Regions from separate parts of the Pseudogemmatithrix spongiicola genome, predicted to be linked through region 1. Evidence: riboswitches for the same ligand, from Rfam matches in the RefSeq annotation. Region 1 holds a riboswitch; the other holds the start of a gene.
What was found. Region 1 has a riboswitch for S-adenosylmethionine ahead of Strain318_RS04110 (homoserine O-acetyltransferase family protein). Riboswitches for the same ligand answer to the same signal wherever they lie in the genome.

Region 1 (7,191 bases):
CGAAGTTCGTGATCACGCGCGTGCACGGCCGCGCCGCCGGCGGAGCCCTCGGAGTGATCGCCGCCAGCGATTACTCCTTCGCCGTCGAGACCGCGCAGGCCAAGCTCTCCGAGTTGCAGGTTGGTATCGGGCCCTTCGTCGTCGGCGTAGTGCTCGAGCGCAAGCTCGGTCCCGCGCCGTTCATGAACCTCGCCGTCCACGCCGACTGGCACGATGCCCAGTGGTGCGAGCGCCACGGCCTCTACTCGCAGGTTGTCGACAACACACACGCCCTCGACGCCGTGGTGCAGTCGTTTGCGCAGCGCCTCGCCGGCTACAACCCCGAGGCGATGCGCGAGATGAAGCGCATCTTCTGGCGCGACATCGACGACTGGGAATCACGCATGGCGGAGCGTGCCGCCATGAGCGGCCGCATGGTCCTCAGCGACTTCACCAAGGCCGCGCTCGACAAGTTCCGCGCCCGCTAGCTGTCGGTTCTAAGGACGTTGTTCACGCTGCATGAGGAAGTGGAGCAGCGGCGGGACGCGGCCGAGCGACCGGTGCGGCCGTTCGACGTTGTAGCAATCTAGGAAGTCGGGCAGCGCCGCGTTGCGGTGCGCCGAGGTCCGGTATGGCTTCTTGTAGGCCCAGCGGCGGAGCGCGGTCTGGATGAAGCGCTCCGCCTTGCCGTTCGTCTGCGGGCGGTAGGGCTTGGTGCGCAGGTGCCGGATCCCGTGCGCGGCCAGCGCGGCCTGCACCGCGTGGCTCGTGTACGCCTTGGCGTTGTCGGTCATCACACCGGTGACGGCGATGCCCAGCTGCGCAAACCAGCGGCGCGCCGCCTCGAGGAAGCGGGTGCACGCCGCCGCGTCCTGTGTCGGTAGCAGCGCCGCGTACGCGAGCCGCGTCGCGTCGTCGACCGCGACGTGGAGATGGTCCTGCCCGAGCCCCCGACGGCGGCCGACCTTCGAGCGGTTGCCGTGCGCGCGATGGCCCGCCGTGACGAAGCGATCGAGGGCCTTCGTGTCGACATGCACGAGCTCGCCGGGCGTCTCGCGCTGGTAGCGCGGCCCGCCCGTCGCCCCCGGGCCCTTCAGCCGGCCCTGGCCCGCGCGCGTGAGGACCCGGCCCACGGTCGAGACCGCGAGCCCGAGCCGCTCCGCGATCTCCGGCCCGGTGAGCCGCGTCGCGCGCAGGCGGAGAATCCGCTCGATGAGCGCCGGCCGCGTGGCGGTCGGCGAGCGATGCGGGCGCGAGGAGCGGTCGGCCAGCGCCGCCCAGCCCCCGGCCGCGAAGCGGCGCAGCCACTTGTAAGCCGTGCTCGGGCTGATGTGGAGGGCCGCGGCGACGGCGCGCACCGGCTCGCCGTCGAGGACCACCCGGCGGACGAGCTCGGCTCGCCCCCAGGCGGTCAATCGCGCATTGTTGTGGATGTTCACTGAGGCCTCTGGCTGAAGGTTGGGTGGCTCGCACCTCCAGCTTCCTCAGTTATGCCTCAGTGAACAACCTCTTTAGAACCGACAGCTAGCGCAGCCCGTAGGTCCGCGACAACATCGTCGGGATGCTCGAGCCCGACAGAGATGCGCAGCAGCCCCGGCGTGATGCCCACGCGCTGCCGCTCCTCCTCGGTCAGCTTCGAGTGCGTCGTCGACGCCGGATGCGTCACGATTGTCCGCACGTCGCCGAGGTTCGGCGAGTGTGAGCAGAGCCGCAGGCCATCGATGACCCGGCGCGCCGTCTCGTAACTCCCCACATCCAGCGTCAGCACGCCCCCGCCCCAGCGCATCTGCCGCGTCGCGAGCGCGAACTGCGGATGCGACGGCAGGTGGGGATAGCGCACCCGCCGCACGGCTGGATGCGTCTCCAACCAGCGTGCCACGTGCAGGGCGTTCGCCGAATGCTTCTCGAGGCGCAGCGCCAGCGTCTCGAGGCTCTTGCTCAGCACCCAGGCGTTGAACGGGCTGAGGGCCGGTCCCGAATGCCGCGCGAGGAACCGCGCCTCGGCGACGAGCGCCTTGTGCCCGACGATCGCCCCGCCAAGCGTACGGCCCTGACCGTCGATGAACTTGGTGGCTGAGTGCACCACCAACGACGCGCCGAGCGCGATCGGCTGCTGCAGGATGGGCGTCGAGAAGCAGTTGTCCACGACGAGCGGGATGCCGCGTGACTGCGCGAGCCGCCCGAGCGCCTCGAGATCCACGAGGTCGAGGCCGGGGTTCGACGGCGTCTCGACGAAGATGAGCTTGGTCGCCGGCGTGATCGCGTCGGCGAAGGCCTCCGCCTCGCCGCCGTCCACGTAGGTATGCGTGACGCCCCACTTCGGAAACACCCGCGTCAGCAGCTGGTGCGAGGAGCCGAAGAGCGCACGCGCCGCGACGATGTGGTCCCCCGAGTGCACCAGCGACGCGATCGCCGTGAACACAGCGCTCATGCCGGACGCGGTGGCAATTCCGTCCTCCGCACCTTCGAGCAGGCAGAGCTTGCGCACGAACTCGTCCGTGTTGGGATTCGAGTACCGGCTATACACCGGCCCCTCGAGCTCCTCCGCGAACAGCGCGCGCGCCTGCTCGGCGTCGTCGAATACGAAACTGGACGTGAGGAACAGCGGCACCGAGTGCTCGCGGTTCGGCGTGGTCGGATGCTGCGTGCGAATGGCGAGCGTTTCAGGATGCGGCATTGGTGGCTCCGTGGCGAAGGATGTCGGCGAGGACGGCGGACGCGGTGGCGGAGCCACCGGCGCCCGCACCGGCCACGGTCAACGTGCCGGCGCTCTCGCTCTCGAGTTGGATGAGGTTCTGTTCGTCGCGCACCTGCGCGAAGGGATGCCCGCGCGGCACCACGCGGGGGGCGACGGTGGCATGCACGCCGTCGCCGATGCGGACAGCGGTCGCGACGAGGCGCACGGCGCGTCCACGCCGCGCGGCCGCGCGCGCCTCGAGCGCCAACGACGCATCGATGCCCGTCGCGCGCACGCGCAGCGCCGCCGGATCCACGCCGAAGCCCAGCCACGCCAGCACGGCGATCTTGTCCGCGGCATCGGTGCCGTCGAGGTCGCGCGTGGGATCGGCTTCGGCGAAGCCCGCCCGCTGCGCCGCCGCGAGTGCGTCCGCAAACGGGACGCCCTGCTCGACACGCGAGAGGATGTAATTGGTGGTGCCGTTGAGCACGCCGCGGATGCGATGCAGTCCGTGGCCGGCCAGCGACTCGCGCAGCAGGCGCACCACCGGCACGCCGCCCCCGACCGCCGCCTCGAAGTCGAGCGTGGCACCGGCCGCGCGATGCGCGCGGGCCAGCGCATCCAGCGCCGGCCCTTCGATGCGCAACAGGGCCTTGTTGGCGGTCACCAATCGCCGGCCGCGCACCAACGTGCCATGCGCGACGGCGCGCGCCGCCGTCGTGCCGCCGATGGCTTCGACCACGATGTCCGCGGGAGTCTCAAGGAAGTGGTCCACGCGATCGGTGAACAGCGCGCGGTCCACCGACACCGCGCGCGGGCGATCGGCATCCCGCACCAGCACGCGCGTGACTTGGTAGCGCACACCGCGACGCTGCCGCAGTGCCTCGCCATGCCGCTCCAGCAAGTCAAGCAGCGCCGCACCGACGGTGCCGCAGCCGGCCACCGCGACCTTCACGACTGACGTCATGCGGCCACCTCCACCGCGCTCGCCGCAGCAGTCGCGGACTCGCCCAACGCCTCGCGGAGCAGTGCGGACACCTGCGCATGCTCGATGAGGAACGCGTCGTGCCCATGCACCGAGTGGAGTTCCCGATACGCGCCGCCGGCCGCACGGACCCACGCCTGCACTTCGCTGGCGTCGCAGAACAGGTCGCCGGGAATCCCGACGCCCGTGAACTGCGTGCGCGAGGCCCGCAGCCGCTCGCCGATGCCCCCGCGATCGCCCGCGACATCGTGCGTGTCCATCACGTCAATGAGCGTGCGATACGTCTCGGCATCCATGCGCGCCACGAGTCGCTCGCCGTGCCGCGCCAGCCACTCGCTCACACGGAAGCTGCCGTCACGACCGCGCTCGCGGCCGAATCGGGCATCGAGCCCCGGTGCCGTTCGGTATGAGAGCATGGCGATTTGCCGCGCCAAGGCCAGTCCCGCGTCGCCTCCCAACGCGAGCGCCTGCCGCTGCACCGCCGACCATGCAATCGCACCCGCGCCGAGTCGCGCCGGCGCCGCGAACACCAAGGCCCGCAGCGCACGGCCGGGAAAGCCGGCCGCGAACTCCAACGCCACCATGCCGCCGAGCGATCCGCCGACCACGAGCGCGACGCGCTCGATGCCGAGGCGCTCCAGCAGCACGGCGATCGCACGCGCCTGGTCGCGCACCGTCAGCACCGGGAATCCGTCGATGCTACTCGGTCCCGAGCTGCCGTAGCACGAGCCGAGCAGGTTTGGCGCAAGCACGGCCCACCGCGTCGTATCGATGGCGCGCGCGGGCCCGATCTGCGGCGCCCACCAATCGCCCGCAGCATCAGCCGAGCCGGTGAGTGCATGCAACACGAGCACGACGTTGTCGCGGCGGGCGTTGAGCGCACCGTCCACGTGGTACGCGATGGTGGCATCGCGAAGCATTCGCCCGCTGTCGAGCGCGAGAGGCGGCAACGCGAGGCGCTGCGGCGCACGCGATGCGGACGAGGGATGCGGCGGGATGGCGGACGGGGACACAGGCGCTCCACGGATGAAAGGACACCGCGAAACGCAAAGGCCCTCTCGATCGAGAGGGCCGCAGGGGACGGTCCGGAAGCGACACCGTGTGAACGAAAAAACCCACGGGGTCGCCGCGGGCTCGTAGCGTTTTAGCACTTTGTTTAGCGTGGCGGCAATCGCGGCAAATCACCACGGGCTTCGGTTGTGATGGGAAGGCTATCGGGCGCCGACGCGCACGTCAAGGCGTCGGCGCCCAGTGTCCCGTCATGCGTACAACGCCGTGACCGCCGTCTCGAAATCCTCGCGATGCCCACCCGCGATGATGCGCGCCGTCGTCTCGTACCCCGCCACCTCCAGTCGCTTCGCCGCCTCGAGCATCGTCGCCACCTCGAAGCGCTTGCCCTCGATCACCGCGAGATACTGCTCCACCGCGGTGAGATAGCCCATCATGCCGCCAAGCTCCGTGGGCGCGTACACCTTCTGCGCGGCGCGCAGCGTCTCGACCCCGCGATGTTGGTCCGGCATCACGAGATTCTCGCTGCCGCAGACGACCTTCAACCGCGCGTTCGCCGCGCATGCGGCCACGGACACGGAATCCAGCGTCGCGCCCGCCGCGTTCACGACCAACGCGTCCATGGGCAGCGCAAGGAACTCCTGCTTCCGCTCCGGGCCCCAGGTGCGGATGCCCATCGCCTCCAACTCGGCGCGGCGCTCGTCCCGCGATTCGCAGGCGAGGATCGTCACGCCCGCGTGCTGCCGCAGCTGCGCGATGATGTGCATGCCGATGTTGCCGCAGCCAATCAAGCCGACAGTGGTGCGCTCGAGCGGCAATCCGAAGGCCCGCAGCATCCCGTGCAGGATCTGGTAGTTGCCCTCACCCGTCGGCACCGACGTGTCGGCGACGACGCTGCCCGCGAAACGCGCATTGAGGAACTCCAGCGATCCCATCGCGCCGCCATGCATGCGGCCGTGTCCGAGATCCTGCCCCGTCGTGATATGGATACCCGCGGTCCGCTCGCAGTCGGCCAAGCATTCCGCCGCCCAGGCCAGCATCTCGGCGTCGCGGGGATTGCCGACGCGCGATTCCGGCGTCGGCGCGAGCACGCACTTGCCGCCCACCACCCGCGTGAGGTCGCGCAACGCCAACGGCCCGCCGACGCGAATCACGCGTGACCAGTGGACCTTCTCCTCCATACCCATCGCGAGGGCGATGCTCTCGCGGTCGGTCGTGAACCCCGGCGACTCCGTGCGTTCCAGCGGCGCGATGCGGAATCCGCCCAACGAGAGCTTGCCGGAACCCGGCGGCGCGTGCGTCGCAATCGAGAGCGTCCACCCGGCCTGCGGGTGCGAATAGCGATAGACCCAGACGTTTGGGTTGCGGGTCTCGAGCAGCTCGGGCACGAGCGCGGCGCAGTCGGCGGGGGGGAGAACGGTGTGCGTCACGCCCTAAAGGTAGCAGACACAACGACTTCCGTTCATGCAGTAGTTGTTACAATACCTTCCATCCAATAATGTTGACATTTTGTTGTATGTATACAACATTACGTGCACCATGAAGACATCAAGCGCATCCAACGAAGGTCCGCGCATCCATAACCGGCTCGCGGTCCTCCGCGCCGAACGGGACCTCACGCGCCAGCAACTCGCGGAAGCCCTCGGTGTGAACTACCAGACGATCGGTTACCTCGAGCGCGGCGAGTACAACCCATCGCTCGATCTCGCGCTCCGCATCGCCGAGCTCTTCGCGCTGCCGGTCGAGGCGATCTTCTCGCGCCAGCCGTTCGCCCCGCTCTCGCAAATGGTCTACGCCCGCCCTGACGCCCTTCCCTCGGACCGAGGTACCCGTCCATGACCACGACGACCGCGACCATTCCGCCACTGCACGTCCGCCGCCGCAACATCCTGATCTTCGCGACGAGCTATCCGCTGCTCTCGGTGCTGCTGTGGATCACGATGCGCGACTCGAACTTCTTCGCGCTCACTCACCTGGCGATGACCATCCTGATCCTCTGGCAGTTCGCCATCGAACGCGTGGGCCGCGTCGGCAAGGCGATCGGCGATGACATCGACAGCCGGCTCGACGAGCGGCAGCTCGCCTTGCGCAACGCTGCATACCTGGACGCGTACCGAATCGCGTCCGGCATTGTCCTGCTCGGCGTCATCTGGATCGCACTCGGCATTGACCTCAAGCTGTGGTGGGTCCCCTCGACGTATGATGAGTGGAACATCATTTTCTCGGGGCTGTTCATCTACCTGCTCACCCTACCGAGCGCGATCCTCGCGTGGCGCGAGCCCGATCGCCACGACGACCCGGAGTTGCTGCGTGCCTGAGTCCATGCCGTTAGGGTCGCGCCACGCGCGCGTCGGAGTGCTCACCCTCGTGTGCGCGTTCGCGCTCACGGGCACGTCGCGCCTCGCGGCGCAGGAGATCGCACCGCTGGCGGTCTTCGACTCGGCGTGGAGTGCGATGGCCCGCACCTACTTCGACACCGCGTTGGTGAACGGTCGGTGGCGGGCTGCGCACGACTCGCTGCGCCGTGCCCTCGGCGCGTCGC
Region 2 (7,191 bases), 520 kb from region 1:
GAGAGGCCGATCATGTCCGCGTTGTGCTCGCGCGCCGCTTCGAGGATCTTCGCGCAGGGCACCATGACGCCGAGGTCCACGACCTCGAAGTTGTTGCACTGCATGACGACGCCCACGATGTTCTTGCCGATGTCGTGCACGTCGCCCTTGACCGTGGCCATCACGACCTTGCCCTTGGCCCGTGACTCCGGGTTGAGCGCCTTCTCGGCTTCGATGTAAGGAATCAGGTGCGCGACCGCGCGCTTCATCACGCGGGCCGACTTGACCACCTGCGGCAAGAACATCTTGCCGGCGCCGAAGAGGTCGCCGACGACGTTCATGCCCTGCATCAGCGGGCCTTCGATGACCTCGATGGGGCGGTCGAAGAGGTGGCGGGCTTCCTCGGTGTCCTCGACGACGAAATCCGCGATGCCGTGCACCAGCGCGTGCGAGAGGCGCTCGTGCACCGGCCCTTGGCGCCAGGTGAGATCCGCCTTCTTGGCCTGCGACTGCCCCTTGGCTTGGTCGGCGACGGCCAGCAGGCGTTCGGTGGCGTCGGCGCGGCGAGCCAACACCACGTCCTCGACGCGCTCGCGCAGGTCGGCCGGGATGTCCTCGTAGAGCACCAGCGCGCCGGCATTCACGATGCCCATGTCCATGCCCGCCTTCACGGCGTGGTACAGGAACACCGAGTGGATGGCCTCGCGCACCGGGTTGTTGCCGCGGAACGAGAACGAGACGTTGCTGACGCCGCCGGAGATGCGCGCGTGCGGGCAGCGCTGCTTGATCAGCCCCGTGGCTTCGATGAAGTCCAGCGCGTAGCGGTTGTGCTCTTCGATGCCCGTGGCGATCGCGAAGATGTTCGGGTCGAAGATGATGTCTTCAGGCGGGAAGCCCACGCGCTCGGTGAGGATCTTGTATGCGCGCTCGCTGATGCTGACCTTGCGCTCGACCGTGTCCGCCTGCCCCTGCTCGTCGAAGGCCATGACGATCACGGCCGCGCCGTAGCGGCGCACCAGCGTCGCCTGGCGGATGAACTCGGCTTCGCCTTCCTTCAGCGAGATCGAGTTCACGATGCCCTTGCCTTGCACGCAGCGCAGGCCGGCCTCGATGACGCTGAACTTCGAGCTGTCGAGCATGATCGGCACCTTCGAGATGCCCGGCTCCGACGCCACGAGGTTGAGGAAGCGCGTCATCGCCGCCTCGGCGTCGAGCATGCCCTCATCCATGTTGATGTCGATGATCACCGCGCCCGCCTCGACCTGCTGGCGCGCGACCTCGAGCGCCTCGTCGTAGCGATTGCCGATGATCAGCTCGGCGAACTTCTTGGAACCCGTGACGTTCGTGCGCTCGCCGACGTTCACGAAGTTCGAGTCGGGGCCGATGACCAGGGGCTCGAGACCCGAGAGGCGCAGGCGCTTCGGAATCTCGGGAATCGTGCGCGGCGGCAGGCCCTTCACCGCCTCGGCGATCGCCTTGATATGCGCCGGCGTCGTGCCGCAGCAGCCGCCGACCACGTTCACGAGGCCGCTCTCGGCGAACTCCTTCAGAATCGACGAGGTGTAGGCCGGCGTCTCGTCGTAGCCGCCCATCTCGTTCGGCAGGCCGGCGTTCGGATGCACCGTCACGTAGCAGTCGGCGACGCGCGCGAGCTCCTGTACGTATCCGCGCAGGTCCTTGGCGCCGAGCGCGCAGTTGAGGCCCACGCTGAAGGGCTTGGCGTGCATCACCGAGTTCCAGAAGGCCTCGGTGGTCTGGCCGGTGAGTGTGCGGCCCGAGGCGTCGGTGATGGTGCCGGAGATCATCACCGGCACACGCTCGCCGCGTTCGTCGAACACGCGTTCGACGGCGAAGATCGCCGCTTTGGCGTTCAGCGTGTCGAAGATCGTTTCGATCAGGATGATGTCGGTGCCGCCGTCCAGCAGGCCCTGCGTGGACTCGGCGTAGGCCTCCACCATCTCGGCGAAGGTGATGTTGCGCGCGCCGGGGTCGTTGACGTCCGGCGAGAGCGAGGCGGTGCGATTGAGGGGGCCGAGCACGCCGGCGGTCCAGCGGGGGCGTCCGTCCTTGGCCTCGAACTCATCACATAGATGGCGCACTAACCGTGCGCCTTCCGTGTTGAGCTCGCGCACGATCTCCTGCATGCCGTAGTCGGCCATCGAGATGCGCGTCGAGTTGAACGTCGCCGTCTCGATGATATCAGCGCCGGCTTCGAGGTAGGCGCGGTGGATGCCGCCGACCACATCAGGCCGCGTGAGGATCAGCAGGTCGTTGTTGCCCTTGAGGTCGCGCGACCAGTCGGCGAAGCGCGAGCCGCGGTAATCCTTCTCGGTGAGCCCGTAGGTCTGCACCATCGTGCCCATCGCGCCATCGATGATCAGCAGGCGATGCTTGGCTTCGGCGTGGAGGGCCTCGATGCGAGAGGCGCGGGTGAACGTGCTCATGATGCCGCCTCCGTGCCCCGGTCCGCCTGCACCGTGCGTGCGCGAAGGCCGAGCAGGTGGCAGATGGCGTACGTGAGGTCGGCGCGGTTGAGCGTATAGAAGTGGAACTCCTTCACGCCGGCCTGGGCGAGCTGCGTGACCTGTTCGGCGACCAGCGACGCGGCGACCAGCTTGCGGGTCTCGGGATCGTCCTCGAGCCCTTCGAAATGCTTCGCGAAGGCGCTCGGCACGCTCGCGCCGGCGACCTTCGCGAACTTCGCCGTCTGCGTGAAGTTCGTGACGGGCATGATGCCCGGCACGATCGGCGCGGTGATGCCGGCCTTGCGGGCGCGGTCCACGAAGCGCAGGTAGGCCCAGTTGTCGAAGAAGAACTGGGTGATGGCGCGCGTCGCGCCGGCGTCGAGCTTGCGCTTGAGGTTGTCGAGGTCTTCCTGCGGCGACTTCGCCTCGGGATGCACCTCAGGATACGCAGCGACCGAGACCTCGAAGTCGCGGCGCTTGCGCAGGCCTTCCACGAGCTCCGCGGCGTAGGCGTAGCCACCCGGGGTGGGGAAGTAGGGCGCATCGCCACCGGGGATGTCACCGCGCAGCGCGACCACGTGGCGGACGCCGGCGTTCCAGTAGTCGTCGGCGACGGCGTCGATTTCCTCGCGCGTCGCGGCCACGCAGGTCAGGTGCGCGGCCGGCACCAGGGAGGTCTCCTGCAGGATGCGATGCACCGTGTGGTGCGTGCGCTCGCGCGTGGAGCCGCCGGCGCCGTAGGTCACCGACACGAAGTGCGGCGTGAGCGGCGCGAGCCGCTGGATGGACTTCCAGAGCGTGGCCTCCATCTCGTCGGTCTTCGGCGGGAAGAACTCGAAGGAGATCTGGAAGGGCGCGGGGGCGGGCGCGGCTGCGCTGGCGGAGCTGGCTGTCACGGTGGTTCCCAAAAGCACGAAGGCCCGGAGCGAGGAGGCGCACCGGGCCGGCGCTTTAGCTGAATGTTTAACGTGGCCGCAAGTTGCCTCGAAATCGCCACGGAATCGGTTGTGGACTATATCCTAGCATCCGGATGAACGGATGGCAAGGTGGCCGGTCTCGGCGCGCCATGGCGCGCGCGGGCGCGCGCTACGGCGCGCGGTGATACAGCGGCGTCGTGGCCGGTGCCGGGAAGATCGCCACGTCGTCGCCGAAGCCGAGGATCGACGCGGAGGCAATCGTGCGCTGCGGCACCGTCGGCGAGGCCGGCGTGCTGTTCACGTCCAGCTGTGTCGGTGCCAGGCGCACGAACTTCGACTGCTCATGCCCGATGAAGAGCCCGCCGGCGTTATCGAAGGCGAAGCCCTTGGGCATCGTGAACTGATTGAAGTAGAGGATGCGCGTGGGCGTCGCGGCCTGCGTGCCGGTCGCAGCGACCACCGACGGCTCGACACGGTACAAGGCCTTCTCCTCGAAGCTGCTCACCCAGAGTTCGCCGTTCGGGCGGAAGGCCAGATGGAACGCGCTCAGCGCGGTGGCCCCTGGCGTCGGCGGCGTCGGCGTGGTGAACGCCACGGAGAGATTCGCCGCCGTCGTGATCGTCGTCCCCAGGCGCGCGGCGTCATAGCGGCGCAGGTGTGTCTGGTCAGCCACCCACAGATTTCCCGCCACGTCGAAGGCGATGCCATTCGGGTTCGTGAGCCCGGTGATCTGCACCGTCGGCGACACCGTGCCCGAGGTCAGCAGTTGCGCCGGCGTCAGGCGCACGATGCGGCCTTGGCAGCCGAGGCTCATCCACAGATTGCCGTACGGATCGAAGGCCAATGCGCCCGGGCCGAGGCAGCTGAGGCTTGCGATGTTGATGCTGCGTTCCGCGACCGGGTTGCCCGTGCCGGAGAGCTGTGCGGACGCGTAGCGCATGAGCGCGGGGTCGCTGTTCGACTGGCCGCGCACCCACAGGTTGCCCTGGCGATCGAACGTGACGCCGGCACCGCCGCGGGTGCCTGCGGTCACGTTGGGCGCCAGGGTCGCGGTGGCCGCCAGCTGCGAGGTGGAGAAGCCCAGCGTGTAGTAGCCCGCACCGAACCAGAGATTGCCGCTGGTCGGGATCCGCGCGTACGTCACGTTGGTCGTCGCGCTGCGCGTGTCATACACGCAGACGCTGCGCGGCAAGGTCACATCGCCGTGTACCGCGTCGATGAGCGGGTCCGTGACGGAGACGGCGGACGCGTTCACCGTGTAGATGCCCGAGGCGATGCCCGTGAAGGTCTGCGTGGCGCTGAGCGCGAAGCTGCCGCCGGGACCGCTCACCGTCACTGCAGCCGTCTCGCCGTCGGGAACACCGGACACCGAGACGGTGAGGTTGCCGGTGCCGCCTTCGGTGCAGGGCACAGGCGGAATGGCCTCACCGCAGGCGGCGATCAACAGGGCGCCGCTCGCGGCGACGGTCGTCAGCAATGGAGAACGCGGCATACTCGGAGTCTGTGAATCGTGCAGTGGCCGCGCAATCGCGGGGCGCGGCTATCCAAACAATGGACGCAGTAGCTGCGGGGCGGTCACGAGTACCCCGAAGCGCAGCAGCCGGCCGCCGAGGCAGGTCGCCACGAAGGGCAGGAATGGCAGGCGCACCAGGCCCGCGCCGATCGCCGCGAGATGAAACGGCGGCACGCTGAGCACGGCGCTCAATCCCAGCACGCCGATCCCGTAGCCCGGCCGAGCCTCGAGCATCGCCATGGCGCGCGCGACGTACCTTGCCCCCACGCGCCCGACCGCGCGGTCTGCGTGTCGACCCAGCGCGTACCATGGCAACTTCGCGGCCACGTGGCCGAGCGTGAACGCGAGCCCCATCGCAAAGGCCAACCAGCGCGGCATCACGAGGCCGATGGCCAGTGCGGTCGCCTCGGCGAGGCCAATGGGCAGGATGCCCGTGGCGATGCCGGCCGCCGCGGCGGACCACAGTGCCAGCGCGGGTGAGCTGAGGTCGAACTCGGGCATCGCTCAGCCGCCGCGGGCGAGCGTCTCGGCGGCGGCGACGCTCGCGCCGTCGATGTCCACGACTTTGCGACGCGCGCTGGCCCCGGCCACGACGCGCACGTTGCGTGCGGCGACGCCGAAGGCAGCGGCGAGTGCCTGCGTGACGGCTTCGTTCGCGGCGCCGTCCACCGGCGCGGCGCTCACGCGCACCTTGAGCGCATCGCCGTGCAGGCCGCCGACGCCGGGGGACTTCGCGCGTGGCTGCACGTGCACCGTGAGGCGAATGCCCTGCGCGGTCGCGGTCACCTGCAACAAGTGGATCTCGTGCTCAGGCGCCGATGGCGTCGAGCACGACGCTGCGCAGCAGCGACAGCAAGAACCACGCGACGATCGGCGAGATGTCGATCATGCCGATCGTCGGCAGCACACGCCGCAGCGGTCCGAGAAACCACTCGGTGAGTGCCGTCGCCGCGCGACCGACCACCGTGTAGTGGCCGCCGATCCAACTCATGATCACGCGCGCCATCACGCCGAGCTGGAGAATCGAGAAGGTCCAGCCGACGACGAGACGCAGGACGCTGTAGGGGCCTTGGTGCGTGGCGTAGTACGCGTACGACAGCGTGTCGCGCACGAAATCGATGACGCCCAGCAGGAGGGCGCCGATGAGCAGCACGGCGAGCAGGCCCCACCACGGCACGCTCGTGCGCGGGGCGCCGAAGCGCGCCGCGAGGCGGTCCAGCGGACGCAGCGGGAGGTCGAAAAGGCGGCGTGCGCTGCGGGCGGCGGCCCCGAAGGGGTTCAACCGGCGTGAGCGCTCCAGCCAGGCCCACAGCGTGAGCGGTGCCGCCACCAGCAGCGCGATGGCGATGCCGATCTGCAGCGGAATCCGGATGATGTGCAGCAGAAGGATGAAATCGGCCATTGGCGGGGCGGGAGCCTGGGCACGAAATGTGACAGCCTGGCTCGGTACGGGGTATGGCTGGACGTGATGGACAACACGATGGACGAGTCGCTGGTCGGCGGCACGCCGTGGCGAGGACAGCAACGTCCGGGGTATCCTCCCCAGACCTCGCTCATGCCTCAAGCCCACGGTGCACCCTCGATCGATCCGACCCTTCCGCTGCGGGCCAAGGCGGGGGATCGGCAGGCGTTCGCCCAGCTGGTGGATGCAACCTATCCCCGCGCGTTGCGCTTCGCCCTGCACATGGTGGCGAATCGCGAAGACGCGGAGGAAGCGGTGCAGGACACCTTCGTGCGGGTCTACCACAACCTGCGGCGGTTTCGCGACGATGCGCGCTTTGAGCCTTGGCTCTTTCGCATCCTGGCCAATCGCTGCCGGACGTTGCTCGCCAAGCGTGCACGACACGCGACGGTGATCCAGTACGGCGAACTGCCCGATCGGATCGGTGCCACGTCGGATGTCGAGCGCGATTGGACGGAAGAGGTCTACAAGGTGCTCGACACGCTGCCGGCGGAACAGAAGGAAGCCTTCCTGCTGCGGCACGTCGAGGACATGGCGTACGAGGACATTGCGGCGATCACCGGTGTGGGGATGAGTGCCCTGCGGATGCGCGTCAAGCGCGCCTGCGACACGCTGCGTGCGCGGCTTTCGGAGATGATGCGAGATGACTGACATGGAACGAGACCCCGAGATGGACCCCGTGATCGCCCGCGTGCGCGGCACGCTGCGGTCTGACGCCCGTGCGGCGACGGATCCGCAGGCAGTTGGCCGTCTGCTGCAGGCGGTGTGGGCGGCCCCGCGGCCCTCGCTGTGGCGACGGGCGGTCGAGGCCTTCCGCTCGCCGGCACTCTCGGGGCTCAGCGCCTCGGCGCTGGC

Region 2: it holds a riboswitch for S-adenosylmethionine, as region 1 does, so the genes downstream of both, metF (methylenetetrahydrofolate reductase) here and Strain318_RS04110 (homoserine O-acetyltransferase family protein) in region 1, are expected to answer to the same signal.

Annotation. Positions count from the first base shown of each region.
Region 1 covers NZ_CP130613.1:917,511-924,701, reverse strand. The annotation lists gene Strain318_RS04130 (enoyl-CoA hydratase/isomerase family protein) at 1-467, shown strand, start outside; gene Strain318_RS04125 (IS481 family transposase) at 477-1,418, opposite strand; gene Strain318_RS04120 (trans-sulfuration enzyme family protein) at 1,475-2,656, opposite strand; gene Strain318_RS04115 (homoserine dehydrogenase) at 2,643-3,623, opposite strand; gene Strain318_RS04110 (homoserine O-acetyltransferase family protein) at 3,620-4,654, opposite strand; SAM riboswitch at 4,766-4,839, opposite strand; gene Strain318_RS04105 (hypothetical protein) at 4,901-6,079, opposite strand; gene Strain318_RS04100 (helix-turn-helix transcriptional regulator) at 6,189-6,488, shown strand; gene Strain318_RS04095 (hypothetical protein) at 6,485-6,967, shown strand; gene Strain318_RS04090 (S41 family peptidase) at 6,960-7,191, shown strand, end outside.
Region 2 covers NZ_CP130613.1:400,988-408,178, forward strand. The annotation lists gene metH (methionine synthase) at 1-2,423, opposite strand, end outside; gene metF (methylenetetrahydrofolate reductase) at 2,420-3,340, opposite strand; SAM riboswitch at 3,376-3,451, opposite strand; gene Strain318_RS01830 (Vgb family protein) at 3,531-4,853, opposite strand; gene Strain318_RS01835 (hypothetical protein) at 4,902-5,375, opposite strand; gene Strain318_RS01840 (DUF167 domain-containing protein) at 5,379-5,660, opposite strand; gene Strain318_RS01845 (YggT family protein) at 5,683-6,276, opposite strand; gene Strain318_RS01850 (RNA polymerase sigma factor) at 6,250-6,987, shown strand; gene Strain318_RS01855 (isoamylase early set domain-containing protein) at 6,980-7,191, shown strand, end outside.